Regions from separate parts of the Nonomuraea sp. CA-143628 genome, predicted to be linked through region 3. Evidence: riboswitches for the same ligand, from Rfam matches in the RefSeq annotation. Region 3 holds a riboswitch; each other region holds the start of a gene.

Region 1 (9,459 bases), 730 kb from region 3:
TACTACTCAACAGCGACGGCGTGCAGGTGCCGCAGCTCGGGTTCGGCGTCTGGCAGGTGCCGAACGACGAGGCAGAACAGGTCGTGACGACCGCTCTGGAGGTCGGTTACCGACACATCGACACGGCCGGCGCGTACGGGAACGAGGAGGGCGTCGGCCGGGCCGTACGCGCCTCGGGGATCCCGCGCGAGAAGCTGTTCGTCACCACCAAGCTCTTCAACAACAACCACGGTCGGGCGGAGGAGGCGTTCGACGAGAGCCTGTCGCGGCTCGGGCTCGACTACGTGGACCTGTACCTGATCCACTGGCCGGTCCCGTCGCAGGACAAGTACCTCCAGGCGTGGCGCGGCCTGGAGAAGATCTACCGTCAAGGCCGGGCGAAGGCGATCGGTGTGTCCAATTTCACCCCCGAGACACTCACCCGGGTGATCGACGAGGCGGACATCACTCCGGCCATCAATCAGATCGAGCTGCACCCGCACTTCCAGCAACGGCGGATGCGGCAGTTCCACGAGGACAACGGCATCCTCACGGAGGCGTGGAGCCCGCTGGGGCAGGGCAAGGGCCTGCTCGGCGACCCGGCGCTCGCCGTGCTGTCGGAGAAGCACGCCAGGACGCCTGCGCAGATCGTGCTGCGCTGGCACATCCAGCTCGGCAACGTGGTGATCCCCAAATCGGTCACGCCGGCGCGGATCAAGGAGAACTTCGAGGTGTTCGACTTTGTCCTCGACACCGAGGACATGGCGGCCATCGGCGCGCTGAACCAGGAGAACGGCCGCATCGGCCCCAACCCGGACACTTTCGCCTGGATGGGGTGATTCCCTACGATCTTTCCTCATGAAGGATCTCTCATGGGGTATCGCGGCCACGGGTGTCATCGCCGCAAGGGTCGGGGCGGTCATCGCCGCTGAGCCAGGGATGCGGGTGGCCGCCGTAGGTTCGCGCGACCTCGGCCGCGCGCGGGCGCTGGCCTCGGAACTGGGCGCCGAGTCGGCGTACGGCTCGTACGCGGAGCTGTGCGCCGACCCCGGCGTCGACGCCGTCTACGTGGCGACCCCGCACGCCCAGCACCTGGAGGTCGCCGAGGCGGCGATCGCGGCGGGCAAGGCGGTGCTGTGCGAGAAGCCGCTCGCCGCGTCCGTCGCCGACGCCGAGCGGATGGTCCGCCTCGCGCGCGAGGCCGGGGTGTTCCTGATGGAAGCCATGTGGACCCGGTTCAATCCGCTCATCCAGCGGGTGGCCGCCGATCCCCGGTTCGGGGAGATCCGCTCGGTCCAGGCGTCGTTCGGCTTCAAGGCCCCGTACGACCCCGCGCACCGGCTGTGGGCGCCGGAGCTGGGCGGCGGGGCGCTGCTCGACCTGGGCGTCTACTCGTTCGGGCTGGCGCAGCTGTTCCTCGGGATGCCCTCACGGATGCACGTCACGGGCTCGCTGGCGCCCTCGGGGGTGGACGCGGAGGCGGGCGGGTTGCTGGTCTATCCGGACGGCAGGCGGGCTCTGGTGGAGTGCTCGCTGCTGGGCCCGTACGCGAACGACGCCCTCGTGGTGGGCACCGACATGCGCGCCCACATCAAGGCGCCGTTCTGGGCGCCGGAGCGGGTCGTGCTGAGCGGGCCGTCGATGGAGACCGAGGAGCTCGTGCTCGATCCGGCGGACAACGGATACGCCGGCGAGGTGCGCGAGGTACGGGACGCCATGACCGAAGGCAGGACCGAATCCGCGATCATGCCACTTGACGAAAGCCTTGCCATGATGGGGCTTCTGGCCGACGCGAGGGGGCAACTCTCCTAGCTGGGGGTTTATCCATTTGTAAGACCCTTGCCACTTGCATTACCTTTGTGGTCATATGAGGCATACGTCCGGTTTGTCCGTTCGTTGCCAGACCATCGCACAAAGGCATCACAGGACCGTCCTGTGACCGCTGAATCCGCCTCGCGCGGAACCGGGGACCCACCGTCCTTTGGGGTGTATCGGCACGTCACGTGCCGTAGGACAGCTTCCACGTCCGAACCCGTCAGCTAACCCGGTAAGCGGCATGGAAGCAAGGAGTTACCCCCTCGATGGCCAAGTCCCATCTTTTTCGTGGCACCAAGTCGACCTTCGCTCACGCCGTCCTCGGCGTGAGCGTCGCGGCCGCCGTTTTCGCCGGCCAGTCCGCCGCCCACGCTGACACCACCGCCACCCACGCTGCCGCGGCTCCGGCACACGCCGCCGCCGCGAAGAGCCACCCGGAGAGCGAGCTCAAGGCCAAGGCCACGGTCTCGCGGGTTCTGGCACTGGCCAAGGCCCAGGTCGGCACCACTGAGAACGCCTATGGCGGCGGCACCAAGTTCCAGAAGTGGTACATGAACTCCCCGCGCGCCCTGGAGACCCTCAGGCGCGACGGCGGCACCCGGGCGGACTACCTGAACGCCGCCTGGTGCTCGATGTTCGTCTCGTGGGTCGGCGACCAGTCCGGCGCGCGCAGCATGATCGGCTGGGACGCCTACACGGTCGAGCACGCGAAGTGGTTCGCCCGCAACAACCACTGGGGCACGACCCCGAAGCCGGGCGCCGTGGTGTTCTTCTCGTGGGGCGGCAGCAAGAGCCTGGACGACATCGAGCACGTCGGCTTCGTCGTCAAGGACAACCACGACGGCACGATCTCCACGATCGAGGGCAACACCGGCAACGGCAGCGTCCAGCAGCGCGTCCGGCAGACGTCCCAGGTGGTCGGCTACGGCTACCCGAGCTACGGCGCCTGACGACTTCCTGATCGAGGGCTCTCCTGCCGACGAGCGCGCGTCCTTCCGGATGCGCGCTCGTCGGCGTCTTACGCTCCCGTACCAGCGTCTTGCCGAAAAGCCCATCACGTTGGGCTGAACAGCGCATGGCTGCCTTATCTGCCCATCAGACCGCAACCCCCCAAGTTTGGGGATGTCACGGGCCTGCCGTCACCTCAGACACTGACGGTGGCCGGACAGCGAGCCGGTTCTCGATACTGAGGAGGGGACATGTCACCGACGACGCAGCAGGACAACTGGCGCTTCTGCAACAAGTGCTACACCCTTTGGTGGAATGGCCGCCCCGACAACGGACACTGCCCCGCAGGCGGTGCCCACGAGGGACACGGCAGTTGGAACTTCTACCTCCCGGCGAACCCCGCCGAGCACATCTGACGCAAAACCGGGCCCCCATCCGGCCGATCTCCCCGCGACGCCACGTCTTCGCGGGGAGATCGGCGTTGGATCCCACAAGTCGGGAGGGACAGCCCCACCAGACGGGCGTCGTCGATCCGCGCCGCGTACTACTCTTCCTCTGCTCACGTGTCGATTCGGGGTCTGACCGTTCGACGCGTTCGTGAGAGTGAAGGAGGCGGATCGTGAAGTTCATGATCGTAGGGAAGGCGAACGAGGCGACCGAGGCCGGCGAACTGCCCAGCCGGGAGCTCGTCGACGCGATGGGCGCCTACAACGAGAGCCTGGCCAAGGCGGGGGTGCTGCTGGCCGCCGAAGGGCTGTACCCCAGCTCCCACGGTGCGCAGATCGCCTACACCAAGGATGGCAAGGCGACGGTGCTCGACGGGCCGTTCGCCGAGGCCAAGGAGCTCATCGCCGGGTTCTGGCTGATCCAGGTCAAGTCCCGGGAAGAGGCCATCGAATGGGCGCTGCGGGTGCCGGTTCCCGGTGGGCATGAGGGGGTCGGGCTGGATGTCTGGCAGGTGTTCGACGCCGCCGACCTGCCGGACGAGTCGATGACCCCGGAGGCGGCCGAACGCGAGGCGCCATTGCGCGAGCGCCTGAGAGGTTCCGCCGAACGGTAGAAGCCGCTGCCCCGCCAGGGAGCCCCCGCTCCCCGCCTACTCCGTTCCCGGACTCGGACCGCTCTCCGACCCCGGCGTGGCCGCCCGACCCCAGCGTGACGGCCCGACTCCGCGACCGGCTCGCCCGCCGGGCGGCGCACCGCGAAAGGGGCCTTGTCATGATCACCTCGGCCGGGTCGGGGCGCACCGCGAAAGGGGCCTTGTCACGATCGCCCCCGGCCGGGTCGGGGCGCACCGCGAAAGGGCCTTGTCACGATCACCCCGGCGGCGGGGTGAGGGCGGACCGTCCCCCGGCCCCCAGCCCCTTCCCCCAAGCCCCGAGCTTGCGGGAGCTGGGGCGGGCTGGTCTTATGGCCAGGTGATGGCTTCCGATACGCATCGGGCGATCGAGACGGTCTGGCGGATGGAGGCGGCGCGGCTCATCGCCGGCCTGACCGGGCTGGTGCACGACCTCGGCCTGGCCGAGGAGCTGGCCCAGGACGCCCTGGTCGCGGCGCTGGAGCAGTGGCCGGAGTCGGGGGTGCCGGGCAATCCCGGCGCCTGGCTCATGACCGTCTCCAAGCGCCGCGCCATCGACCTGCTGCGTCGTCAGGAACGCTACGCGCGCAAGCTGGCCGAGATGGGCCGCGAGCTGTCGGAGGAGCCGGGTGCCGACGAGGAACTGCCCGGCGCCGATGAGATCGAGGACGACCTGCTGCGGCTGGTGTTCACGGCGTGTCATCCGGTGCTGTCCACGGAGGCCCGGGTGGCGCTCACGCTGCGGGTGCTCGGCGGGCTGAGCACTGACGAGATCGCCAGGGCGTTCCTGGTCCCGGAGCCGACGGTGGCGCAGCGGATCGTACGAGCCAAGCGGACGCTGGCCGACAAGCAGGTGCCGTTCGAGGTGCCGCAGGGCGAGGAGCTGGCCGGACGCCTGTCGTCGGTCCTGGAGGTCATCTACCTGATCTTCAACGAGGGCTACTCGGCCACGGCCGGTGATGACTGGATGCGGCCCGGACTCTGCGAGGACGCGCTGCGGCTCGGCCGGGTGCTGGCCGGGCTGATGCCCAAGGAGCCCGAAGTGCACGGCCTGGTCGCGTTGATGGAGATCCAGGCGTCGCGCGCTGCCGCCCGGGTGGGACCGTCCGGCGAGCCGATCCTGCTGCTGGAGCAGAACCGGGGCCGCTGGGACCGCCTGCTCATCCGCCGTGGCCTGGACGCGCTCCAGCGGGCCGAGGATCTCGGCGGCGACCTGGGCCCGTACGTGCTGCAAGCCGCCATCGCCGCCTGTCACGCCAGGGCGCTCACCCCCGAGGAGACCGACTGGCGGGCCATCGCCACCCTCTACGAGGCGCTGGCACGGATGTCGCGATCCCCGGTCGTCGAGCTCAACCGGGCGGTCGCGCTCGCCATGGCGTATGGTCCGGCGGTCGGGCTGGAGCTGGTGGACCAACTGGTCGACGAACCGGCGCTGAAGGGCTACCACCTGCTGCCGAGCGTACGCGGGGATCTGCTGGTCAAGCTGGGGCGAAAGGGTGAGGCGCGCGCCGAGTTCGAACGGGCGGCGGCCATGACCCGCAACACCCGCGAGCGCACCCTGCTGCGAGAGCGCGCCGCCGCCTGCTGATCCCTGTCGCCCGCTGATCCCCGCCAACACGCCGTACGGACGCCGCAGCAAGCGCGACCGCGAGCCCGACCGCGCTCGTGACCACGGGCGTGACCATGAGAAAAGCCCGCAGTGTGTGGGCGACATGCCCAGAAAGCAAACACAAACGAGCCTCTTGTGATGGGAGCGCTCCCAAACGGCTCTTTGCGTCGTAAGTAACCAAAAATCCCCTTTTTGAATGAGAAATCGCACCATTGGTAACGGTTGCGTTTCAGCGCATTGACGGGCACAGGCCATAAGTGCACCCTTTGTGGGAGCGCTCCCAAGGATTTCCCACCGCGGCCCGGAGCGTGTGTCGCGGTGCACCTCCCCCACCCATTCACCCGAGAAGGGGTCCACCATGTTGAACCGCAAGCGTCGCGGCGGTCTCGCCGCGGCTTCCGCCCTGGCGGCGGCGGCCCTGACCGTCGCATCCTGCGGCTCCGGCGGCACTCCGGCGGCCAGCAACGCACCCGCGTCCTCGGCGGCCGCCGAACCGGTCACGATCCGGGTGCAGACTTTCGGCGGCGGCTCGAACTTCGGCTACAAGAACGCCATCACGAAGTGGAACGCCGAGCACAAGGACATCCAGATCAAGGAAGAGCACCTGACCGACCAGTTCGAGCAGCAGTACTGGCCGCAGATGATCCAGTGGCTGCAGGCGGGCAACGGCGCGGGCGACGTGGTCGGCATCGACGAAGGTGGCATGGGCCTGGCCAAGGCGCACCCGGAGTGGTGGGCGGACCTGAAGGAATTCGGCCTGGACTCCCGCAAGGCGGACTTCCCCGCCTGGAAGTGGGAGAACGGCCTCACCGCCGACGGCAAGCTGTTCGGCCTGGGCACCGACATCGGCGGGATGAGCATCTGCTACCGCTCGGATCTGTTCAAGAAGGCCGGGTTACCCTCCGAGCGGGACAAGGTCAGCGCCCTCTGGCCTACTTGGGACGCCTTCATGAAGGTCGGCCAGCAGTTCCAGGCGAAGGTGAAGGACACCAAGTTCGCCGACGGCACGAACACCCTCTACCAGGTGGTCCTCTACCAGGAGGCGGCCAAGAACGGCAACGTCACCTATTTCGACAAGGACAACAACCTCATCGTCGACAAGAACCCGGCGGTGAAGGCGGGCTTCGACTTCGCCACGAAGATGAGCCAGCAGGGCCTGACCGCCAAGCTGCGTAACTTCACCGACGAGTGGGCGGCGGGCACTCAGAAGGGCGCGTTCGCCACGGTCGGCTGCCCGTCGTGGATGCTCGGCGTGGTCAGCGGCAACGCGGGCGACGGCGGCAAGGGCAAGTGGGACGTGGCCGCGGTACCCGGCGGCGGCGGCAACTGGGGCGGCTCCTGGCTGTCGGTGCCCAAGCAGAGCAAGCACCCGAAGGAAGCCGCCGCGGTGGCGGACTACCTGACCAGCGCGCAGACCGAGGCGAGCATCTTCACCGACTTCGGCAACATGCCGAGCAACACGGCGGCGCAGCAGGACGCGGCCGTGCAGGGCGCGAAGAACGAGTTCTTCAACAACGCCCCCATCGGCGAGATCTTCGCCAAGTCGGCGTCGAGCCTCCAGCCGGTCTTCCTCGGCGTGAAGCACGCCCAGGTCAAGAACGCCATCGAGTCGGTGATCCAGGGCATGGACGACGGCTCGGTGCCCTACGGCAAGGCCTGGCAGCAGTTGGTCGACGACGCGGTGAAGGCCGCGGGCTGATCTTCCCTGCCCGGCCCGCCATGAGCGGGCCGGGCTACTGCCGCCGAAAGGTCTCTTATGAGTATCGACACCCTTCCGCGGGAGGTGCGGCGCAGCCAGCACCTCCCGCCCGGCCGCCGCTGGCGTTCCAGACTGGACGTCAAGGTGATGCCGTACACCCTGGTGTCCCCGTACTTCATCCTGTTCGCCGCCTTCGGGCTCTTCCCGCTGGCGTTCACCCTCTACTACTCGCTCTACGACTACGATCTGGCCGGGACCACGAAGTGGACCGGGCTGGGCAACTACGCCAAGCTGCTGGCCGATGAGGACTTCTGGAACGCCGTGGTCAACACGGTCGGCATGTTCCTCCTGGCCACCATCCCGCAGTTGCTGCTGGCGCTGTTCCTGGCCAACGCGCTGAACAAGCGGCTCCGGCTGCGCCTGGCGATCCGGATGAGCGTGCTGCTGCCGCTGGTGACCTCGGTGGTCGCGGTGGCGGTCGTGTTCACCCAGCTCTTCGCCCGTGACTGGGGGCTGGTCAACTGGATCCTCAGCTGGTTCGGCGTGGACGCCATCAACTGGCGGGCCGAGCGGGTCCCGTCGTGGCTGGCCATCGCCACCATGGTCGACTGGCGCTGGACCGGCTACAACGCGATCATCTTCCTGGCCGGCATGCAGACGATCCCGCGCGACCTGTACGAGGCCGCGGCCATCGACGGGGCCTCGCGGCGGCGGCAGTTCTGGCAGATCACCCTGCCGATGCTCCGACCGACCATGATCTTCGTGGTGCTCAACTCCACGATCGGCGGGCTCACGCTGTTCTCCGAGCCGACGACGTTCTACAACGGCAACGTCGACGGCGGGTCGCAGGGCCAGTTCCAGACGGTCGCGATGTTCATCGTCAAGCAGGGCTTCCGCGAGTTCGACTACGGCTACGCCGCCGCGGCGGCCTGGCTGCTGTTCCTGCTCATCCTCATCGGCGCACTGATCAACTTCCTGTTCGTCCGCAGGATCGGGGGCACCAAATGATCAACTGGTCGCCGACCCTCATCACCCGGGTCATGCTGGCGCTGGCCATCGTGCTGTCCGCCTTCCCGCTGTACTGGATGCTGGTCATCGCCTCGCGGACCAACGCCGACGCGGTCGCGGTGCCGCCGCCGTTCCTGCCCGGCGGGAATCTCGGCCAGAACATCGTCGCCGTGCTCAACAACGAGGACGCCCACTTCCTGCTCGGCCTGACCAACTCGTTCATCGTGGCGAGCGTGGTCACCGTCTCGGTGGTCATCATCTCGACGCTGGCCGGCTTCTCCTTCGCCAACCTGTCGTTCAAGGGCAGGAACGTGCTGCTCCTGGCCGTACTGCTGACGATGGCGGTGCCGCTGCAGCAGATGGGCGTGGTGCCGCTCTACCGGCTGATGGTCAGCCTGGAGTGGACGGGCACTCTCAAGGCGGTCATCCTGCCGTACCTGCTCAACGGGTTCGGCGTGTTCCTGATGACCCAGTACACCCGCCAGGCGGTGCCGATGGAACTGGTCGAGGCGGCCAGGGTCGACGGCGCGGCCACCCTGCGGATCTGGTGGAACGTCGTGCTGCCGGCCGTACGGCCGGGCATGGCGGTGCTCGGGATCAACACGTTCATGCTGATGTGGAATGACTTCATGTGGCCGCTGATCGTCCTTACTCCGGACAATCCGACCGTGCAGATCGCGATCACCTCGCTGAACGCCAGGTTCTCCACCAACTACACATTGATCTTCGCGGGAACGGCGCTGTCCATCATTCCGCTCATCGCGGTATTCGTCGCATTCGGCCGCCAGATCGTCGGCGGACTCATGGAAGGTGCGGTCAAGGCGTGACGACACAAGAGGAACAGACGCGTGCCGGGCTGCAGTTCCCCACGGGATTCGCGTTCGGCGCGGCCACCTCGGCGTACCAGATCGAAGGCGCGGTCGCCGAGGACGGGCGCGGCATGTCCATCTGGGACACCTTCACCAAGACCCCAGGCCGCGTGCTCAACGGGGACCACGCGGACGTGGCCATCGACCACTACCACCGATACCGGGAAGACGCCCAGATCATGGCGGAGCTGGGCCTGACCGCCTACCGCTTCTCCGTCTCCTGGCCCCGGATCCAGCCCGACGGGTCCGGCAAGATCAACCAGAAGGGCCTCGACTTCTACAAGCGACTCACCGACGAGCTGCGACAGCACGGCATCGACCCCTGGCTGACCCTCTATCACTGGGACCTGCCCCAGGCGCTGGAGGACAGGGGCGGCTGGCCCAACCGCGACACGGCCTACTGCTTCGCCGACTACGCGGCGACCGTGCACGAAGCGCTGAAGGACCACGTACA
Region 2 (9,459 bases), 6.1 Mb from region 3:
GCATCTCCAACGCCAACCCGGAGCAGATCAGGCTCGCCCACGAGATCCTGGGCGGGCGACTGGCCAGTGTGCAGAACGAGTACTCGCCGAAGTTCCGGACCAGCGAGCCGGAGATCGACGTGTGCGCGGAGCTCGGGGTGGCGTTCCTGCCGTGGTCGCCGCTGGGCGGCATCAGCTCGGCGTCCGAGCTCGGCGGCAAGCACACGGCGTTCGGCACGGTGGCGGCGGCGCGGGGCGTGTCGCCGCAGCAGGTCTGCCTGGCCTGGGAGCTGGCGCGCAGCCCCGTGGTGATCCCCATCCCGGGGGCCAGCAGGCCGGAGAGCATCATCGACTCGGCCGCCGCGGCCGACCTCGTCCTCACCGATGAAGAGCTGTCCCTGCTTTCCTAGCCCTACTGCGGGTGGGCTGGGGCCGGTTGGTCGGCCGGCTCCAGCCCGCGCAGCTCGGCCAGAGTCTCGTCGGCCCAGGCGAGCGCCGAACGGCTCTGCGCGAGGCCGAGGCTGAGCGCGTACCTGCCGAACTTCGACGGGTCTTTGCACTCCAGGACGGCCAGCCGCTCCCGGCCCGCCGCCCTGATGCGCTCGACCACCGCGATGGCCGACTCCTTGTCGAGCAGCGGAAGCAGGAACGCCTGGAGAGCCACCTCGCTGCGTATCGCACCGGCCGGTTCGTGCTCGACCAGCCAGGAGCGCAGCTGCTCCGCGCCCTCGGGCGTGATCGCGTACATCTTCCGTCCGCGCGCCCCCTCCGACTCGACCGCCACCAGCCCGTCGGCGGCCATCTTCACCAGCTCCGGGTAGATCTGCGTGTGCCCGGCCTGCCAGACGTGATTGAGCGACCGCTCGAAGGATTTCGCCAGGTCGTAGCCGCTGGCCGGCCCCTTGGCGTCGAGGAGCCCGAGCAGCGCGATCCGTAGGGACATGTCGGCCAGCATAGCAATGGCTTGACATGTCAATTCTTACATGTCACTCTCCACACGTGAATACTGACATGAAGCGCAGAGGCGATGGCCTCCTGCTGGTCGCCGTGCTCGGCGGCATGTTCTTGGGAATGCTCGACCAGACGATCGTCGGTACGGCTCTGCCACGGATCATCACGGAGCTGGGCGGCGTCGATCTCTACACCTGGGTCGTCACGGCCTACCTGCTGACCTCGACCGTGACCGTGCCCCTCTATGGAAGGCTGTCGGACCAGCACGGCAGGAAGCCGCTGCTGTTGATCGGCATGTCCGTGTTCCTCCTGGGCTCGGCGTTGTGCGGGGTGGCGCAGGACATGACGCAGCTCATCCTGTTCCGCGCGTTGCAGGGCTTGGGCGCGGGCGCGCTGCTGCCGCTGTCGATCGCCCTGGTGCTCGAACTGTTCCCGCCGGAGAAGGGCGGGGCCCGGGTGCAGGGCGCGATGGGCGGGGTGATGGCGCTCAGCTACCTCGCCGGGCCGTTCCTGGGCGGGCTCTTCACCGACCACGCGAGCTGGCGCTGGGCCTTTTATGTGAACGTGCCGATCGGCCTGGTGCTGATCGCGATCATCGTGCGGCGCCTGCCGCGCCAGTCGGGGCATGGCGGCGGGCGGCCTGATTATCTGGGCATCGGGGTCTTCACGGTGGCCATCAGCGCGCTGCTCATCGGCCTGACCGAGAAGGGGCTCGACGGCCACACCTGGACCAGCGTCCCGGTGATCGGGCCGATCGTGCTGGCTCTGGTGTCGCTCGTGGTGTTCGTGGTGGTGGAGAGGCGGGCCGAGGCGCCCATCATGCCCATGCACCTGTTCCGGAACCGTACGTACACGCTGGTCAACGTGACGTCCTTCTTCACCGCCTTCTGCATGTTCGCCGGTGTGGTGTTCCTGCCGCGCTACTTCCAGGAGGCGCTCGGCGCCAGCGCCACCGAGTCGGGGCTGCGGATCTACCCGCTGACCCTGGCCATGGTGGTGGGCAGCATGGTCGTGGGCGCGCTGATCAGCCGGACGCGCGTCTACAAGCCGTGGCTGGTGGCGGCGCCGTTCCTGCTGGTCGTGGGCACGCTGCTGTGCGCCGGTCTGACGCTGGACACGCCGCCCTGGGTGCTCGTCGGGTGGATGGCGCTGATCGGCCTCGGCATGGGCCCGATGCTCTCCGGCCTGACCGTGGCCGTGCGGGACTCGGTGCCGCCCCAGTACATGGGTACGGCCTCGGCCAACCTGACCTTCTTCCGCCAGATCGGCGGCTCGGTCGCCCTGGCGCTGGCCGGCACCGCCTACACCTCTGTCATCGCCACCGAGGCGCCGCTGCACGGGCTGGCCGCCGCGCACGCCTCGGCCGCGGCCCTGGTCATCCCCTCGCTGGGTGTCGTGGGCGCCCTCGTGGCGCTGGCCGCCCTGATCGCCATGCCCGGTGCGCGGATCGACCGCGAAACCCCGCAGCCCAAGGTCGAGGCCAGTTTCGCGTCCTGAGCGCCGTCATGCGAAGCTGTCCTTGTCCCCAACACCAGGAGGTCCTCATGGCGGAAACACCGGAGCCGGAAGTCGACGAAACTCCCGAGGACGAGATGAAGCGCAAGTTCCGCGAGGCGCTGGAGCGCAAGCGTAACCAGCATGCCGACTCGAGCGCGGGTGGCAGGGGCAACGACCCTTCCAAGATTCACGGCGCTCACGGGCCCGCCGCCAGCAAGCGTTCTTTCAGGCGGAAGAGCGGCGGTTGACCTGAGCTTTTCTGGGGGTACGGCATGCCGTACCCCCTTTTTTCTTGACCCTCTAGGTAGATCTTCGCCCGTTTCATGGGCTTATGTTTGCCTTTGTCCGGTTTGCTCCCTATAGTTCATGGAGTTACCAGCCGGTGACTTTGGGGCTTCAACAGGGGAGTACCAACCGGCAGGCGCCGAATCCCGCTCGCGGGAACCGGGGAACCAAACGTTCCTTAGGGGTGAATCCGACCGCGGTCGGTAGGGCATCTCCACGTCCGAACCCGTCAGCTAACCCGGTAGGCGAGATGGAGAGGACACCTACCGCATGCGTAACCCCCGCGTCGTGCCGCCAGCCCGCGTGTTGTCGTCCGCCGACTGACCGGCGCCTTCCCCCGCTCTTCCACGCTCCGCGTAGCGCCCGTTTGGCGTTTTGCCCGGCTACGCCCATCTTTCGCGAGCGCAATCCCCTTGTTCCCGTATAAAGGACTTTGCTACTCCATGTCTGTTCGATCTGCCATGCTCACCGCCGCAGTCGTCGGTGCGATCTCCATCGGCGCAGGCACCGCCGCACACGCCGACACCGGCAGTGACAAGAAGGTCCTGCTCAAGGGCAAGACCACCGCGTCCTACTTCTGGGACGACTCCTCCGGCCGCGCCGGGGACACCGGGTTGCCGGCCAGCGGCAAGCCCATGCAGAAGGGGCTCGCCGCCAGCCCGAGCTGGCCGCTCATGACCGAGGGCTATGTCGTCTACAAGGGCAAGAAGATGCCCTTCTTCGTCGGCGACCGCGGCCCGGGTGTGCCGTCCTCCAGCGGCGTCATGCTCGACCTCGACGCCAAGACTTTCGCCGCCCTGACCGGTGGCCGCTTCAACTCCAGCACGCTGGGCGTGGACGGCAACGGTGGCGCGGGCCACATCAAGATCGACTACGTCATCACCAAGTGGGGTAGCGGCCCGGGCAAGAAGAACTACCCGCTGCCCTACTCGACCGGTTCGTACGCCGTCGTGGACCACAACCCCGCCAAGCCCCCGAAGATCGTGACCGAGGGCGACAAGCCCGCCGCGGTCAAGCCCGCTCCCGCCAAGGCTGTGCCGGTGGCCGCCAAGAAGGCCGACAAGGCTGAGGAGAAGATCGTCGAGTCGAACGCCATCGGTGGCGCCGCCGCGGCGGTCGCGCTGGCCATGTTCGGCGGCTCGACGGTCGGCCGCGAGCGGATCCGCAAGCTCGTCCGGCGCTGACGGCCGTCAGGTCCGAAGACGGTCTCGATGACGGCCGTCAGGTCTGGAGCCGACGGCCTTGATGGTCGTCGATTTCGAGGCTGACGGTCTTTGCGTCCCGGGAAACAGAATGTCATTCTGACCTCGTGACCACGCTTGCAGCCGCGAACGGCATCGAGATCGCGTACGAGTCCTTCGGCTCACCCGGCGGACGTCCCCTGCTCCTCATCATGGGGCTCGGCGCCCAGCTCATCCACTGGGACGACGAGCTCTGCGAGCTCCTGGCGGAGCAGGGCCATCACGTTGTCAGATTCGACAACCGTGATTCCGGACTTTCCACACACCTGCACGACGAGGGCGTTCCCACACTGGGGACGTCCTCTTCGTATCTGCTGGACGACATGGCCGACGACGCGGCCGGGCTGATGGACGTCCTCGGCTGGCCCGCCGCCCACGTCGTGGGCGCCTCGATGGGCGGGATGATCGCCCAGACGCTCGCCATCCGGCACCCCGAGCGGGTGCTGACCCTTACCTCGATCATGTCGACCCCTGGTCCGGACGTGGCCCCGCCCACGCCGGAGGCCAGCGCGGTGCTGCTCGCCGCGCCCCCGACCGATCGGGAGGCCGTGCTCGCCCAGTCCTTGAGGACCTGGGCGGTGATCGGCTCACCCGGCTTCGACATGGACCGGGAACGCATCCTCCGGCTGTCCGGCCAGGCCTACGACCGGTGCTTCGACCCGCCGGGCACGACCCGGCAGCTGGCCGCGATCATGGCCTCCGGTGACCGCACGGAGCGGCTCGGCACGCTGGGGATCCCCGCCCTGGTCATCCACGGCGAGGCCGACGCGCTCGTCCCGGTCGCCGCCGGCCACGCCACGGCGGCGGCGATTCCGGGCGCCACGCTGCTGACGTTCCCCGGCATGGGCCACGACCTGCCCCGGCCGCTCTGGCCTGAGATCGTCAGCGCCATCACCAAGCTCACCACGAGCTGACATACCAGGGATGGTCGGTGGCTCGTGTCCGCCGCGCCCGGACACGAGCCACCGGGTCTCTCAGACCTCCAGCTTCTCCTCGATGCCGCGTAGCTGGTGCCGGGCCAGCGCCAGATTGGCCCGTGACCGGTCCAGGGCGAGATAGAGGAAGAGCCCCTTGCCGCCGCGGCCGCTGATCGGCCGGATGATGTGATACTGGCCGCTGAGCGTGATCAGGATGTCCTCGATGGCGTCCTTGAGCCCCAGCGAGTCCATCGTGCGCAGCTTGGCCTTGACCACCTCCGTGTTCCCCGCCGCGGCGACCTGGAGATCCAGGTCCTTGGAGCCGCCGAGCGCGCCCAGCGCCATGCCGCTGCCGTGATCGACGATCACCGCGCCGAGCGAGCCGTCGATCGTCATCATCTCCTTGAGAGAGACGTCCATGCTGGCCATGCCTTCCTCCGTTCAGGCTCAGTGAATCCGTGCTGAGATGGCGGCCACGCTGGCCGCCGTCTTGCGCCCCTCCAGCCGGAGCAGCCCGAGATTGGTGCCGGGCTCAGCCAGGACTGCGAGGACGATGGTGGGGCCCGCCGCGTAGAAGGCGGCGAAGCCGGCGGTGCCGGAGATGAGCGTCTCCTCCAGTACGCCCTGACCGGTCATGATCGTCATTCGCCTGCTCAGCGCGAGCAGCGCCGCCGACAATGCGGCGACCTGCTCGCCACTGCCGTCGGCGTTGTCGCAGGCGATGCTCATGCCGTCGACCGTGCAGGCGACGCTCCCGCTGATGTCCGGAGTGCGCTCGCGCAGGAGAACCATCTCCCTGAGCACTTCTTCACGCAGCTCCACCGGTGGCCTCCTTTGCGGGCGGGGGAACCTCATGTCAGCTCCTCCAGTGCCTTCTTCAGGCGCATCAGCAGGGCCAGGTCCGTGGGGTCCGCCGTGACCGGCGGGCCGAGCGGCAGGCCGGGGGCACGGGGATCGTGCGGCGGCCGTTCACCGGTGGCTACCCGCCCCCGATGCGGCAGCGCACCCCGCCCGTCTCCGTCGCTCTCTGCCGGGCCCGCACTCGCGGTCCCCGCCGCGCGCTCACTGGCGCTCCCCGCCCTGTGCTCACCGGCGGTCTTCGCCGCGCTCTCTTCCGGGGCTCGCGACGTGCCGCGCGTGGCGGCGCCCTTGAGCGGGCCGTCTGGGGCGTGCGTGGTCGTGGTCGTCTCCACGGGCGGTGCCAGCAGACCGGCCGCCGCCATCCTCCGTACGGCCAGCAGCACCGAATAGCCGGACCTGCCGATCCGCTTGGCCAGGTCGAGCGGTGTCGCCTCGGCCCCCGCCCCGGTGACGACCTCCCACTGGACCGAGTCCAGAGTCACCCCGCTGCCCGGCAGACACGGCGCCGGCCGTACCGGTGCGGTGTCCAGCTGGGCGGACGGCCAGATCTGCGCGAGATAGGCGCGGCGGCGCGCGCACTCCCGCATCAGGCCCGCCACGTCGAAGAACCACTGGCCGCCCAGCCAGTGCTGCTCGCCCGGCCGGAACTTCGGCCGCGACCCGCCGGCCGGCAGCAGGAAGAACGCGGCGTCCAGGACGGCCCCGAGCACGCAGTACTGCAGCTCGCCCAGGGTGACGGGCCCCTCCTCCAGCAGGCGCGCGCAGCCCCCGTCGTGCTGCAGCCTGCGCAGCGCGGTCTCCGGCAGCCGCCCGCGCGCCGCCAGCAGCCGCTCGACGCCGGGGGTCTGGGCGCACTCCATGTACGTGACCCGGCCCTCGCTGAGGAAGATCGTCCCGGCCCGGCCCACGCGGAGGGCGCCCGTGGCCCGTTCACGGGCTAGGCCGGCCAGAAGCGTGTCCAGCGGTGCCATGGCTCAGGTGAGCAATTGGCGGGAGATGTTCAGCAGGCGGTATCGCGCCAGGGCGAGATTCGACCGTTCCAGGTCGAGGCGCAGGTAAATGACGAGCGGCCCCTCGAATACCGTTTCGAGGAATCTGAGTAAATGATGGCCTTTGTCGGTAGTGACCAGCATGTCGTCGATACGAACGGTTTCGCCGGGGCAGGAGCGGGCCAGGCCGTCCATGGTCGCGCGCAGCGTCTCGGTCAGGGCGGCGGCGGAGCTCTCGGCGTCCACGCCCTGCGGTGGCCCGCTGATGGCCACGGCCATGCCGCTCGTCTGGTCCACCAGCATCGCGTCCAGCGCGCCTGGTATCGCCATGACCTCGGTCAGGCAGTCATCCAGTCCCAGCACGTGACCCTCCCACGCCGTCATGAGGACTGGGACAGCGTAGGAGCGGCGGATGACGGCCGGGTGATCGGATAAAGCGAGATATGTATGAGGTTAAAGATGTCTACGGCCAAGGTGGAGAAAAACCTAACCGCGACGGAGATTTCCTGATTAGGGGTATTGCTTGCGATATTTAAGAGCTTCGCTCACATTATTCTCGGCCCGGCTCGCCGATGTCCAACGGATACTCTGGAGAATATGAAAATCCTTCTCTTTGGCGCGACCGGCATGGTCGGTCAGCGCATCGCCGCCGAACTGGCGGCCCGCGGCCACGAGGTGACCGGTGTCAGCAGGTCGGGACCGGTCAAGGGAGATGTGCGCGATGCCGCCACGCTGGGCCGCGGCCACGACGCCGTGATCTGCGCGATCGCTCCGCCCCGCGACGGGAGCGAGCCCGAGGGACCGTTCCTCGACGCCCATCGCGCCCTCATCGACGGCGTCCGCGCCTCCGGGGTCAGGCGGCTCGTCGTCGTCGGCGGCGCCGGCGGCCTGGAGGTGGCGCCCGGTGTCGACCTGGTCGACACGCCCGGCTTCCCGGAGATGTACAAGAAGGAAGCGCTGGCCCAGCGGAGCGCTCTCGGTCTCTATCGCGAGGTCGACGACCTCGACTGGACCTACGTCTCCCCGGCCGCGGAGATCGCGCCCGGAGAGCGTACCGGCCACTTCCGTGTCGGCGGCGACCGGCTTCTCACCGACGCCGAGGGCAACAGCCGCATCTCCGCCGAGGACTACGCGATCGCGATCGCCGACGAGGTGGAGAAGGGCGAGCACCCGCGCCGGCGCATCACGGTCGCCTACTGAACTCCGTCCGACTCCTTGAGGTCCGACTCCTTAAGGTCCGGCTCCTCAAGGTCCGACTCCTCAAGCAGGTCGTCCGCCTCCTCCAGGAGGCCGCCCGGCTCCTCGGGCAGGAGGGCCTTCTCGTCGGGCTTGTGGACGAGCACCTTGTCCACGTACGACTTCACGGCGGCCGCGATGCCCACGTCGGCCCCGGCCGCCTCCGACAGGTACCACCGGTGGTCCAGCACCTCGTGGAAGAGCTGCGCGGGCTCCAGCTTCCCGCGCAGCCGGGCCGGAATGCCCTCGACCGTCGGCTGGAACACCTCGGCCAGCCACCGGTGCGCCACGATCGCCTCGTCCTCGTGCCGCAGGCCCTTGGCGACCCGGAACCCGTCGAGGTCGTTCAGCAGCCGCCTGGCCTGGTTCTCCTCGACGTCGAGTCCGGTGAGCCGGAGCAGCCGCCGCTGGTGGTGCCCCGCGTCGACCACCTTGGGCCGGACGATGAGCCGCCCGGTGCCGACCTTGCGCCGCACCATCATCTCGGCCACGTCGAAGCCCAGCAGGTTGAGCCGCCTGATCCGCTGCTCCACCCGGTGCCAGTCGACCTCCTCGATGATCTCGTCCTGGGTGATCTCGTTCCACAGCCGGTGGTAGCGGGTCACGATGTCCTCGGCGGTGTCCATGGGGTCGATCGACGGGTGCAGCAGCCCGCCCGCCTCCAGGTCGAGCATCTCGCCGAAGATGTTCATGTGCGCGGTCTCGATGTCGCCGAGCCGCTGACCCTCACTGATCATCGGATGCATCTCGCCGGTCTCCGCGTCCACGAGGTAGGCGGCGAAGGCGCCCGCGTCCCTGCGGAAGAGCGTGTTCGACAGCGAGCAGTCGCCCCAGTAGAAGCCGATCAGGTGCAGCCGCACCAGCAGCACGGCCAGCGCGTCCAGCAGCCGGGTGAGCGTGTCGGGCCGCAGCGTGCCCGACATGACCGCGCGGTACGGGAGCGAGAACTGCAGGTGCCGGGTGATCAGCGCCGCGTCGAGCCCCTCGTCCCGGCCGGTGACGTAGGCGATCGGCTCGACCGACGGCGCGTCGAGCCTGGCCAGGTCCCACAGCAGCTGGTACTCCCGCCTGGCGTACCGCTCGCTGATCTCCTTGATCGCGTACACGTTGCCGGACAGCCGTACGAACCGCACCACGTGCCGCGAGATACCGCGCGGCAGGTCGACCATGTGATGCGTCGGCCAGTCGGCGAGAGGGACCTCCCAAGGCAGGCGGATCAGGTCGGGGTTGCCGAGCGCGCCGGTGATCTGTAGGGGCATATGCCCAGGATATTGTGCGGACGTGGACGAGTTTCTCAAGTGGTACTTTTCCGGTCGTCCCGTCGTCGCCAGCACCCTGGGAGCCGACGGCTACGATCACACGCTCGGTGACTTCACCGCCGCCGCCTTCGCCGCCCGTGAGCGGGAAGAGATCGTCTGGCTGGACCGGCTCTCCAGACTGGAGACGCCGACACCGGACGACGCGATCGACAGGGATCTCGTCCTGTCTCAGCTGAGGGGCTCC
Region 3 (9,459 bases):
CCCCCCAGACCGGCGACGTGGTCAAGGTGGTCACGCTGTCCTCCTATGGCGGCACGCTGGTCGGAGCAATCCGTCCGTAGCTTCTTCTGGATGAAGAGCCACTGATTTTCTTTACGGCAAGCACGGTGAGCCCCACCCGCCGTGCGTGGCTTGGCTCTGTCCAGGGGAACGCTCCTCCGGTGGAGCGCGCTGGGCGCCGTTACGTGCGCCCTCTTGACCCGGTCCGTGGTTTCAGGTGGCCATGGACCGGATGGTCCGCTGATGGACGCTTGGCGGTCCATGTGGACTCACCCGCTTGCTGGCCAACGGACCTCTGCCGGGTGGCGAACGGACCTCGGCCGGTGGTCAACGGATCCCGGCCGGGGGGTCCATGGGCCCCGGTCGGCTGGTTGACGACCCGTCTGGTGGTCAACGAACTCGGCCCGGTGGTCAGCGGGCTTTGACCGGCTGTTCGGCGGGCTCCGGTCGCTTGTTCGGCGGAATCCGACCGGCTGTTCAACTGACCCCGATTCGCTGGTCACCGGACCTCGGCGCGCAGGCCGATGCCGCTGGCCGGGTCGGCTGAGCGCTGCTCGAACGCCTTCAGCGGGTGACGACAATCACTGATCTCGGCCCGGCGGCGACCTTCGCGACGCCCACATCCGCGCGGTCGCGACACGATCACGGGCCCTGCGGCGTGTTGTTAGCGGGACCAGTGTGACAAGAGTGACAAAAGGGACCTGACAGATCACAGTGTCGTCAAGTGTGAGAAGGGTCACATTTGAATAACATAACCCGGCGCTCCAGCTGCGGTTGGGGACTTTACTGACACCTCTGAGTGATCCTGACAGCCCCATGACGGCTTTGCCAGCTCGTTACTCAAGGGCGTAGCTTCTGGCGTCGCGGCGAACAAGCCATGGCGTCGCGACTCTCCATCGGGTCCCCGATGTGGACAAATAAGAAATCCGTTAGGTCACCGCCTTTCCATATGTCATTACGTGGCGGTGGCCTGCCGAGTCCGTGCAGCCAGGAGGCACGGAGCCGGGGACCCAGCGATCCCGCTCCCGGGATCAGGGGTGAATCGGCGCGTATTGCGCCGTAGGGCGACTTCCAGGCCCGAATCCGTCAGCTAACCCGGTAGGCGTTCGTGGAAGTCCCAAGGAGAAATCCTGTCTACCTCCCCCAGTAACCCCCGTCTGTCCCGCATTGCCCTGAGTGGCGCAGCGCTCACGATGACCGTGACGGCCGGAGGTTTGGTCCTCCCTGCCCCGACGGCGCAGGCGGCGACAACGCGTGATGCGGCCGAAGTTTCCGGGACTAATACGGCGGCGAAAGCCGTCAGGTCCGTGAAGAAGGTCGCGCAGCAGACAGCGGTCGCTCGGCAAAAGGTGAAGGCCCGTACGGCCGTAGCCGTGGCCAAGGACCAGATCGGTGACCCGTACAGTTACGGGGCCACAGGACCTGGTTCCTTCGACTGCTCCGGTCTCGTCCAGTACGCCTGGAAGAAGGCCGGCGTCAAGATCCCGCGCGTGACGAACAGCCAGTTCGCTCGCATCAAGAAGAAGGTCTCCTGGAAGAATCTGAAGCCAGGTGACCTGATGTTCTTCCATGGGCTCGGCCATGTGGGCATGTATGTCGGCAACGGCAAGATGGTCCATTCGCCGAGGACGGGTTCGACGGTGCGCGTCGAGAAGCTCAGCGGATGGCGCAAGTCGTCGTTCGTGGGCGCGGTGCGTCCCGGCCTGTAAGTCCGGCCTGCAAGACCGTCACGAAGGTCCCGTCCCAACTGGGACGGGACCTTCGCGTGTCCCGGGCCTTTCCGCGACGACGAGCCGATGCTTTCTGCGACGAGGAGCCGGGTCTGCCGCGACGACGAGCTGACGCTTTCTGCGACGAGGAGCCAGGTCTCTCCCGCGACGACCTTCCCGGCCTTTCCGGGACGAGGAGCGCCGGGTCTCTCCGCGACGGCCGGTCCGCGGCGCGGGGCGACTACGATCGGGGAACGTGTCCGTGCAGGTGAGCCGCCGAGTCTTGGGGGTGGGGGTGCTGCTCCTGGCCCTCGCCTCGGCCAGCGCCGCCCCGGACCGGTCTCCGGGGACGGACGGCCTCTCGGCAGCGGTTCGTGACCTGCCGTCCGGTGGGCCCGATCAGTCTGCGACGGTTCGCGGCCTGCCATCGGGCAGCCCTGATCAGTCCGCGACGGATCGCGATCTTCCCTCCGGCAGCCCCGATCAGTCCGCGACCGTCCACAACCCGGCGGCCGGTGATCGCGAGCTTCCGGCGGAGGCGCGGGGACTCTGGGGGAACGGCTCCGAGGTCGTACGAGGTGTGCGTTCGGTTGTCGTCGGCCGGCATGCGGCGCCAGAGTCGCTTCGGGATCTGGCGCGCCGGGCCGATGCCGCCGGGTCGCGGGTCTCCGCCGTGCTCGGCCGCCCCGTACAACCCGTGCTGCTCGTGCCCGGCTCGGCGGCCGAGGCTGCTCGGGTGGCCGGGGTGGGGAGTGTCGACGGGCTGGCGGCGGTGGCCGATGGCGGGAGAGTGGTCGTGGTGCCCGAGAATTTCGCCCGGCTGACCCCCACCGGCCGGGACGTCGTGCTCGCGCACGAGCTCACTCACGTCGCGGCCGGGACGAAGCGGTTGCCGGTGTGGCTCTATGAGGGGTTCGCCGACTACGTGGGCTACCGGGACGCGGGGTTGCCGGTCCGGGTGGCCGCCGCCGAGTTGGCCGCCGAGGTGCGGGCCGGGCACTTGCCGGGCGAATTGCCAGGGCCTGCGGCATTCGCACCGTCCAGCCGGGAGCCCGCACGCCTGGCACGGGCGTACCAGGAGGCGTGGCTGGCGTGTCGCTTCATCGCCGAGCGGTTCGGTGAGGGGACTCTGGTGAGGCTCTACCGTGATGCCCAGACGGGTGGCATCGACCGGGGGCTCACCAGACTCGGGCTCTCGGCAGGGACGCTGACGGCACGGTGGCGCGACTACGTGCGGGACCAGCTTGCGTAAGGGGAACGCGGATGGACGATCTGCAGGGCACCGACGACATGCCGCCTGACGACGACGCATCAAGCGAGCCCGCCACCTCAGGCGAGGGCGCCGCGCCAGGGGACCGTGCCACCTCAGGCGAGGGCACCGCGCCAGGGGACCGTGCCACCTCAGGCGAGGGCACCGCGCCAGGGGACCGTGCCACCTCAGGCGAGGGCACCGCGCCAGGGGACCGTGCCACCTCAGGCGAGGGCACCGCGCCAGAGGACCGTGCCGCGCCAAGTGACCGCGCCGTGTCCAGCGGCTGGGTCGCGGACGGCGGGAACGCCGGGTTCGGCCGGGCCGGTGCCGGTTGGGCGCTGGTCGTGCTCGGTGTGGTGATCCTGGCCGTGGTGGCGGTCACGACGCCCTGGCGGGTGATGCCCTCGGGCACCCCCACGGTGACGCCGGACCCGGCGCGCGACTTCAGTGCCGCCGAGATCGCCAGGGCCGCCGCCTTCGACGCGGCCACGAGCCTGCCCGGCTACCTGTCCCTCGGGCTGACCGTGCTGTTCGCGGGGCTGCTCGTGCTCACGCCGTTCGGCGCCAAGGCTGTGGGCTGGCTGCGGGGGCCGTGGTGGGTGCGGGTCGTGCTCGGGGTGGTGGTGCTGACCGTGATCGTCGAGGCGATCAGGTGGCCCCTGGGCATCTGGTACGAGGTGCAGTTGCGCGACTACGGCCTGTCCACGCAGGACTGGGCCGGCTGGACCGGCGACCGGCTGAAGAGCCTGGCCGTGAACGTGGTGCTGCTGTCCATCATGGTGCTGGTCGTGGTGGCGCTGGCCAGGTGGTTGCGGCGCTGGTGGATCCCGGCCGCCGTGGGCGCGTTCGCGTTCACCTTGGTGGCCTCGTTCGTGTATCCGGTCGTGTTCGAGCCGCTGTTCAACGACTTCCGCCCGATGCCGGGGGGCGCGCTCAGGGCGAACCTGATGATGCTGGCCGAGCGCGCCCATGTCCCGGTCGAGGACGTGCTGATCGCCGACGCCTCCCGCCGGACGAACGCGCTCAACGCCTATGTCTCCGGTTTCGGCGCCACGCGCCGGATCGTCGTGTACGACACGCTGCTCAGGGCCCCGCAGTCCGAGGTCGAGCTGGTCGTGGCGCACGAGCTGGGCCACGCCAAGTACGGGGATGTGCTGGTCGGCACGCTGGTGGGCGGGCTGGGCGCCGCGTTCGGCACGATCCTGCTGTTCCTGCTCCTGGGCATGCTGCGGCGTCGCACGGGCATCGCCTCGGCGGCCGATCCACGGGCGGTGGGAGTGATCATGGGCTTGATGAGCCTGGTCACGGTCGTCTCGGGGCCGGCCCAGAACGTGATCAGCCGCCACATCGAGGCCCGCGCCGATCTCCACGCCCTGAACCTCACGAAGGACCCGGCCACCTTCCTCTCGATGCAGAAACGCCTGGCAATCACCAATATTTCCGACTTGTCGCCAGACCCAGTGGAATATGTGCTCTATGCGTCACACCCCTCCGCCGCCGAACGCCTCGCCATGGCCCGGGAGTGGGCCGCGCTGAACGGCCAGCAGCAGCCGTGACCGGTGTGCTCATCGTCACGAACGACTTCCCGCCCCGGCCCGGCGGCATCCAGTCGTTCGTGCACGGGCTGGCCCTGCGCACTCCCGGCGTGGCCGTCTACGCTCCTGCCTGGCAGGGGTGCGCGGACTTCGACCGCCGCCAGCCGTACCGGATCGTCCGGCACCCCACCTCGCTCATGCTGCCGACCCCGTCGGTCGCCCGCCGGGCGGCCGGCCTGCTGGCCGAGCAGCGGGCGGACACCGTGGTGTTCGGCTCGGCGGCCCCGCTGGGCCTGCTCGCGCCGGGGTTACGGGCGGCCGGCGCGCGGCGCGTGGTGATGCTCACCCACGGCCACGAGGCGTCGTGGGCGAGCGCGCCGCTGTTCCGCGGGGCGCTGCGCAGGATCGGCGCGCACGCCGACGTGGTGACCTACCTTGGCGAGTACACGCGTGCCCGGCTGGCCGCGGCGATCTCACCGGCCAAGCTGGTACGGCTGGCGCCGGGCGTGGACACCGGCCAGTTCCACCCGGACGCGGCCAAGGCCGAGCTCGGGCTGGCCGGGCGGCCGGTGGTGATCTGCGTGTCGAGGCTGGTGCCGCGCAAGGGCCAGGACCAGCTCATCAGGGCCTGGCCCCGGGTGTTGCGCGCGGTGCCGGAGTCGGTGTTGCTGTTCGTGGGCGGCGGGCCGTACCGCGGGCGGCTGGAGAAGCTGGCGCGGGGGCACGAGTCCATTCGCTTCACCGGCACGGTCCCGGCGGGCAGCCTGGCCGGCTACTACGCCGCCGCCGACGTGTTCGCGATGCCGTGCCGTACCCGGCTGGGCGGCGTCGACGTCGAGGGGCTGGGGATCGTGTTCCTGGAGGCGTCGGCGACCGGCCTGCCGGTCATCGCGGGCGCGTCCGGCGGCGCCCCCGACGCCGTACGGCACGGCGAGACCGGCCTCGTCGTCGACGGCACCGACGTGGCGGAGGTCGCCGCGGCCCTCATCGAGCTGCTCGGCGACCCCGAACGGGCCCGGAAGATGGGTGCCCGGGGCCGTGACTGGATCGCCGGCGAGTGGACCTGGGACCTGGTCGCCGCCCGCTTCCACGCGCTCCTTTAGCCCTTGGTGGCCCCCAGGGTGAGTCCGGCGACGAACTGCTTGTGCAGCATCTGGAAGACGATCAGCGTCGGCAGCGCGACCAGTAGCGAGCCGGCCGCCAGCAGGTTGTAGTCGGTGAAGAACTGGCCGCGCAGATTGTTCAGGGCCGAGGTGACGGGCAGCTTGTCGCCCGACGACATCAGCACCAGAGCCCACAGGAAGTCGTTGTACATGAAGGTGAACTCCAGCGTGGCCAGCGCCGCCAGCACCGGGCGGCACAGCGGCAGCGTGAGCTGCCAGTAGCGGCGCCACACGCTCGCTCCGTCGACCAGCGCCGCCTCGGTGATCTCCTCCGGGATCGTGCGCATGAAGTTCGACATGACGAACACGCAGAAGCCGAACTGGAACGCCACGTGCACCAGGATCAGCCCGAGGTAGGAGTCGTACAGGGACTGCGAGTCCGACAGCCACGCGGGCAGCGGCACGAGCGTGTAGAGGGTGTAGAGCGGAGTGATGAGCACCTGCGGCGGCAGCAGGTTGCCCGCCGTGAACGTGATCAGCAGCGCCTTGCGCCCCGGAATGCGCAGCCGCGCGATGGCGAAAGCGGTGAACGAGGCCATGAACAGCGTGATCAGCACGCCCGGGATCACGATGATCAGCGTGTTGAGGTAGTAGCGGGGCAGGTCGGCCTGGCTCCACGCCTGCCCGTAGTAGTCCAGCGTCAGGTGCTCGGGCAGCGAGAAGTACCCCAGCCGCGCGGTCTCGTCGTACGGGCGCAGCGAGGCGTAGAGCGCCAGCGCGAGCGGCAGGACCCAGCCCAGCGCCACGAGGCCGAGGAAGACGTGCAGCAGGATCCGCAGCGGACGCGCCCGGCGGCGCACCGGCTCCCGGCGATCCTGGACCGGGGGCGTGGTGATGGGCGCGGTGAGCGTCATCGTTCCTCCCTGAACAGCTGTGACAGGTAGGTGACGATGAACCCGAGCGTGATCACCAGCAGGATCACCGCGATGGCCGAGCCGAACCCGATGCGGCTCGCCTCGCCCACGATGTTCTCGGTGACCAGCACCGACAGCAGCTCCAGCCCGTTCCTGCCCTTGTTGATGGCGTAGACGATGTCGAAGGCGCGCAGCGCCTCGATGACCGTGATCACCAGCACGATCACGTTGACCGGGCGCAGCGTGGGGAACACCACCCGGAAGAACGCCTGCGCCTCGTTGGCCCCGTCGATCGCGGCCGCCTCCTTGAGCGCGGGATCGACCGCCTTCAGCCCGGCCAGATAGATGATCATCACGTACCCGACGTGCCGCCAGCCGGCCGCCACCATGACCACCCAGATGTTGATCGACCGGTCGCCCAGCCAGTCCACGGTCAGCCCGGTCACCGCGTTCAGCACGCCGTAGTCGGAGGAGTAGACGAGCTGCGCGATGAACCCCACGACGGCCAGCGACAGCACGACCGGCGTGTACAGCGCGCTCTGGTACACCCGCGACAGCCGCAGCCGCCGGTCCAGCAGCACCGCGCAGAACAACCCGAACGGCGTCGCGACCAGGCCGAGGAAGCCCAGCCAGAGCACGTTGTTGCGGATGGCCGACCAGAACGGCGGATAGTCGTTGACCAGGTCGGCGTAGTTGCGGCCGCCCACCCACTCCATCGGCTTGATGCCGTTCCAGTCGGTGCCCGACAGCCCGATGGAGGCCAGCGTGGGCCCCCAGATGAGGCCCACGTTGACGATGATGGCCACCCCCAGCCCGATGACCAGGATGGTCACGTCGCGGGCGGAGTAGCGACGGGTCTTGGCGGCCATCAGCGGAAGATGTTGGTCTTCTGCTTCTCGATGCTCGCCAGCAAGGAGTCGATCTCGTTCGGCTTGCCGACGAACGACTGCAGCGACGGGATCATCACGGTCGAGGCGAAGTCGGGCCGGGTGTCACGGTCGAGGAACTGGGCCAGGTGCGTCGCCTTGGACACCAGCTCGGCGCCGCGCTTCTGCAGGGTGCTGTAACCGCTGGTGTCGGCCTTGGAGCTGGCGGCCAGGGTACCCGGGTCCAGCTTGGTGGCGATGTTCTGCGAGCTGCCCTGGGCCAGGTGCTTGAGCACGGCCTTGGCGCCGTCGACGTTCTTGGCCTTGCCCGAGATCATGTAGCCGTCGATCGGCGCGTCGATGGAGTCGGTGCCGTAGGTCGGATTGATCTCGGGGAAGGTGAAGAAGTCGATGTCGTCGCGCTCGTTCTCCGGGAACTGCTGGGCGACGAACATGCCGAGCAGGTACATGCCCGTCTTCTTCTGCTGCAGCGCCTGCCCGGCCTCCTGCCAGGTACGGCCCAGCGCGGCGGGCTGGTGATACTCCATCAGCCCGCGCCAGGTGTCGAAGACCTGCTTGACCCTGGGGTCGGTCCACGACTCCTTGCCGCCCATGAGCGAGATGTGGAAGTCGTAGCCGTTCGTCCGCATGTTGATGATGTCGAACGTGCCCATCGCGGGCCAGCCGTCCTTGTCGGCGAACCCGATCGGGATCAGCCCGTCGGCCTTCATCTTCTTGGCCAGCGCGGTGAACTCGTCCAGCGTCTTGGGCGGCTCGTAGCCCTTCTCCTGCCACACGCTCTTGCGATAGAAGACGGCCCACGGGTAGTACGTGAACGGCACGAAGTACTGCTTGCCGTCGGTGCCCGTCGAGGCGGCCTTGAAGGCGGGTGTGTAGTCGCTCCCGATCTCCTGCCACACGTCCGAGATGTCCGTCGCGAGTCCCTGCTCGGCGAAGAACTGCATGCGATATCCGGCGAACCAGGTGAAGACATCGTCCGGCGTGCCTTTGAGGTAGCGGTTGATGTTCTCCTGGAACGTGTTGTGGTCCACCGTATTGATCTTCACCTGGGCCTGGGTGAAGCCCTTTAACACGGTTTCGAGGGATTTCTTGGGGATTTCGTCCGAAGCGTTGGAACCGAACGTGACCGTGCCCAGGTTTCCGGACGACTTACCACCCGGCGGCGCGGCGGGCTGGCTGGAGCCGCAGCCGGCCAGAACGGCCGGGACGCCGAAGGTGGCGGCCGCGCCGAGCAGCAGGTTGCGACGGGAGATCGGCAGACGTTGGACCATGGTGGTTCCTCCTTGCCAGGACCCTCACATTCCCCCGAATTCGCTCGATTTCCTTCAGAGAAGAGCACACTCAACCAGCTGTCAACGCACGATTTGATGTCGAACAGGACGCCCGGAACCATCGCGACCGAGCACGGGCCTTGAAATCCGCAGGTGGCGTGTCATGATGCGTCCGAACGGCATGTCGGAAAACTGTGGAGAATGTCGGGAAACTGTTGGGAACTGGGTGATGCGATGCTCGCCGTCCAGCGACAGCAGACGATTCTGGAGCTCGTACGGCTGAACGGCGCCGTCAAGGTGGTCGACCTGGTGCGCGAGTTCGGCGTCTCGGACATCACGATCCGCCGCGACCTCGAGCTGCTGGCCGAGCGGGGACTGCTGGCCAAGGTGCACGGCGGCGCGACCGTCATCGGCGCCGGCTCGACCGACGAGCCCGGCTTCGCCGCCAAGTCGGTCCAGCAGGAGGACGAGAAGCTGGTCATCGCCCGCCGCGCCGCCGAGATGGTGTTCCCGGGCACCGCCGTGGCGCTCTCGGCCGGGACCACGACCTGGACGCTGGCTCACCAACTGGTGAACACGCCCGGCCTGACCGTGGTGACCAACTCGGTGCGGATCGCCGACGTCTTCCAGCACGGAGGGCGGCCGGACCAGACGGTGGTGCTGACGGGCGGCGTACGCACCCCCTCGGACGCGCTCGTCGGCCCGGTGGCGGTGGCCGCGATCCGGCTGCTCAACGTGGACATGCTGTTCCTGGGCGTGCACGGAATGAC

What was found. Region 3 has a riboswitch for cyclic di-AMP ahead of ACQP2T_RS40060 (C40 family peptidase). Riboswitches for the same ligand answer to the same signal wherever they lie in the genome.
Region 1: linked by a shared signal. The riboswitch ahead of ACQP2T_RS36795 (CHAP domain-containing protein) and the one ahead of ACQP2T_RS40060 (C40 family peptidase) in region 3 are both predicted to bind cyclic di-AMP.
Region 2: linked by a shared signal. The riboswitch ahead of ACQP2T_RS12610 (hypothetical protein) and the one ahead of ACQP2T_RS40060 (C40 family peptidase) in region 3 are both predicted to bind cyclic di-AMP.

The regions. Positions count from the first base shown of each region.
Region 1 covers NZ_CP192072.1:8,070,083-8,079,541, forward strand. The annotation lists gene ACQP2T_RS36785 (aldo/keto reductase) at 1-818, shown strand, start outside; gene ACQP2T_RS36790 (Gfo/Idh/MocA family protein) at 838-1,791, shown strand; cyclic di-AMP (ydaO/yuaA leader) riboswitch at 1,910-2,048, shown strand; gene ACQP2T_RS36795 (CHAP domain-containing protein) at 2,061-2,744, shown strand; gene ACQP2T_RS36800 (hypothetical protein) at 2,994-3,158, shown strand; gene ACQP2T_RS36805 (YciI family protein) at 3,371-3,802, shown strand; gene ACQP2T_RS36810 (RNA polymerase sigma factor) at 4,164-5,408, shown strand; gene ACQP2T_RS36815 (ABC transporter substrate-binding protein) at 5,788-7,128, shown strand; gene ACQP2T_RS36820 (carbohydrate ABC transporter permease) at 7,186-8,136, shown strand; gene ACQP2T_RS36825 (carbohydrate ABC transporter permease) at 8,133-8,963, shown strand; gene ACQP2T_RS36830 (GH1 family beta-glucosidase) at 8,960-9,459, shown strand, end outside.
Region 2 covers NZ_CP192072.1:2,682,440-2,691,898, forward strand. The annotation lists gene ACQP2T_RS12590 (aldo/keto reductase) at 1-389, shown strand, start outside; gene ACQP2T_RS12595 (PadR family transcriptional regulator) at 392-922, opposite strand; gene ACQP2T_RS12600 (MDR family MFS transporter) at 979-2,427, shown strand; gene ACQP2T_RS12605 (DUF5302 domain-containing protein) at 2,475-2,675, shown strand; cyclic di-AMP (ydaO/yuaA leader) riboswitch at 2,840-2,975, shown strand; gene ACQP2T_RS12610 (hypothetical protein) at 3,156-3,896, shown strand; gene ACQP2T_RS12615 (alpha/beta fold hydrolase) at 4,022-4,867, shown strand; gene ACQP2T_RS12620 (hypothetical protein) at 4,928-5,299, opposite strand; gene ACQP2T_RS12625 (roadblock/LC7 domain-containing protein) at 5,318-5,692, opposite strand; gene ACQP2T_RS12630 (hypothetical protein) at 5,722-6,702, opposite strand; gene ACQP2T_RS12635 (roadblock/LC7 domain-containing protein) at 6,706-7,104, opposite strand; gene ACQP2T_RS12640 (NAD(P)-dependent oxidoreductase) at 7,318-7,920, shown strand; gene ACQP2T_RS12645 (DUF4032 domain-containing protein) at 7,914-9,215, opposite strand; gene ACQP2T_RS12650 (DUF885 domain-containing protein) at 9,238-9,459, shown strand, end outside.
Region 3 covers NZ_CP192072.1:8,796,527-8,805,985, reverse strand. The annotation lists gene ACQP2T_RS40065 (C40 family peptidase) at 1-80, shown strand, start outside; cyclic di-AMP (ydaO/yuaA leader) riboswitch at 980-1,138, shown strand; gene ACQP2T_RS40060 (C40 family peptidase) at 1,326-1,727, shown strand; gene ACQP2T_RS40055 (hypothetical protein) at 1,984-2,979, shown strand; gene ACQP2T_RS40050 (M48 family metalloprotease) at 2,991-4,535, shown strand; gene ACQP2T_RS40045 (glycosyltransferase family 4 protein) at 4,532-5,617, shown strand; gene ACQP2T_RS40040 (carbohydrate ABC transporter permease) at 5,614-6,531, opposite strand; gene ACQP2T_RS40035 (carbohydrate ABC transporter permease) at 6,528-7,400, opposite strand; gene ACQP2T_RS40030 (ABC transporter substrate-binding protein) at 7,400-8,689, opposite strand; gene ACQP2T_RS40025 (DeoR/GlpR family DNA-binding transcription regulator) at 8,924-9,459, shown strand, end outside.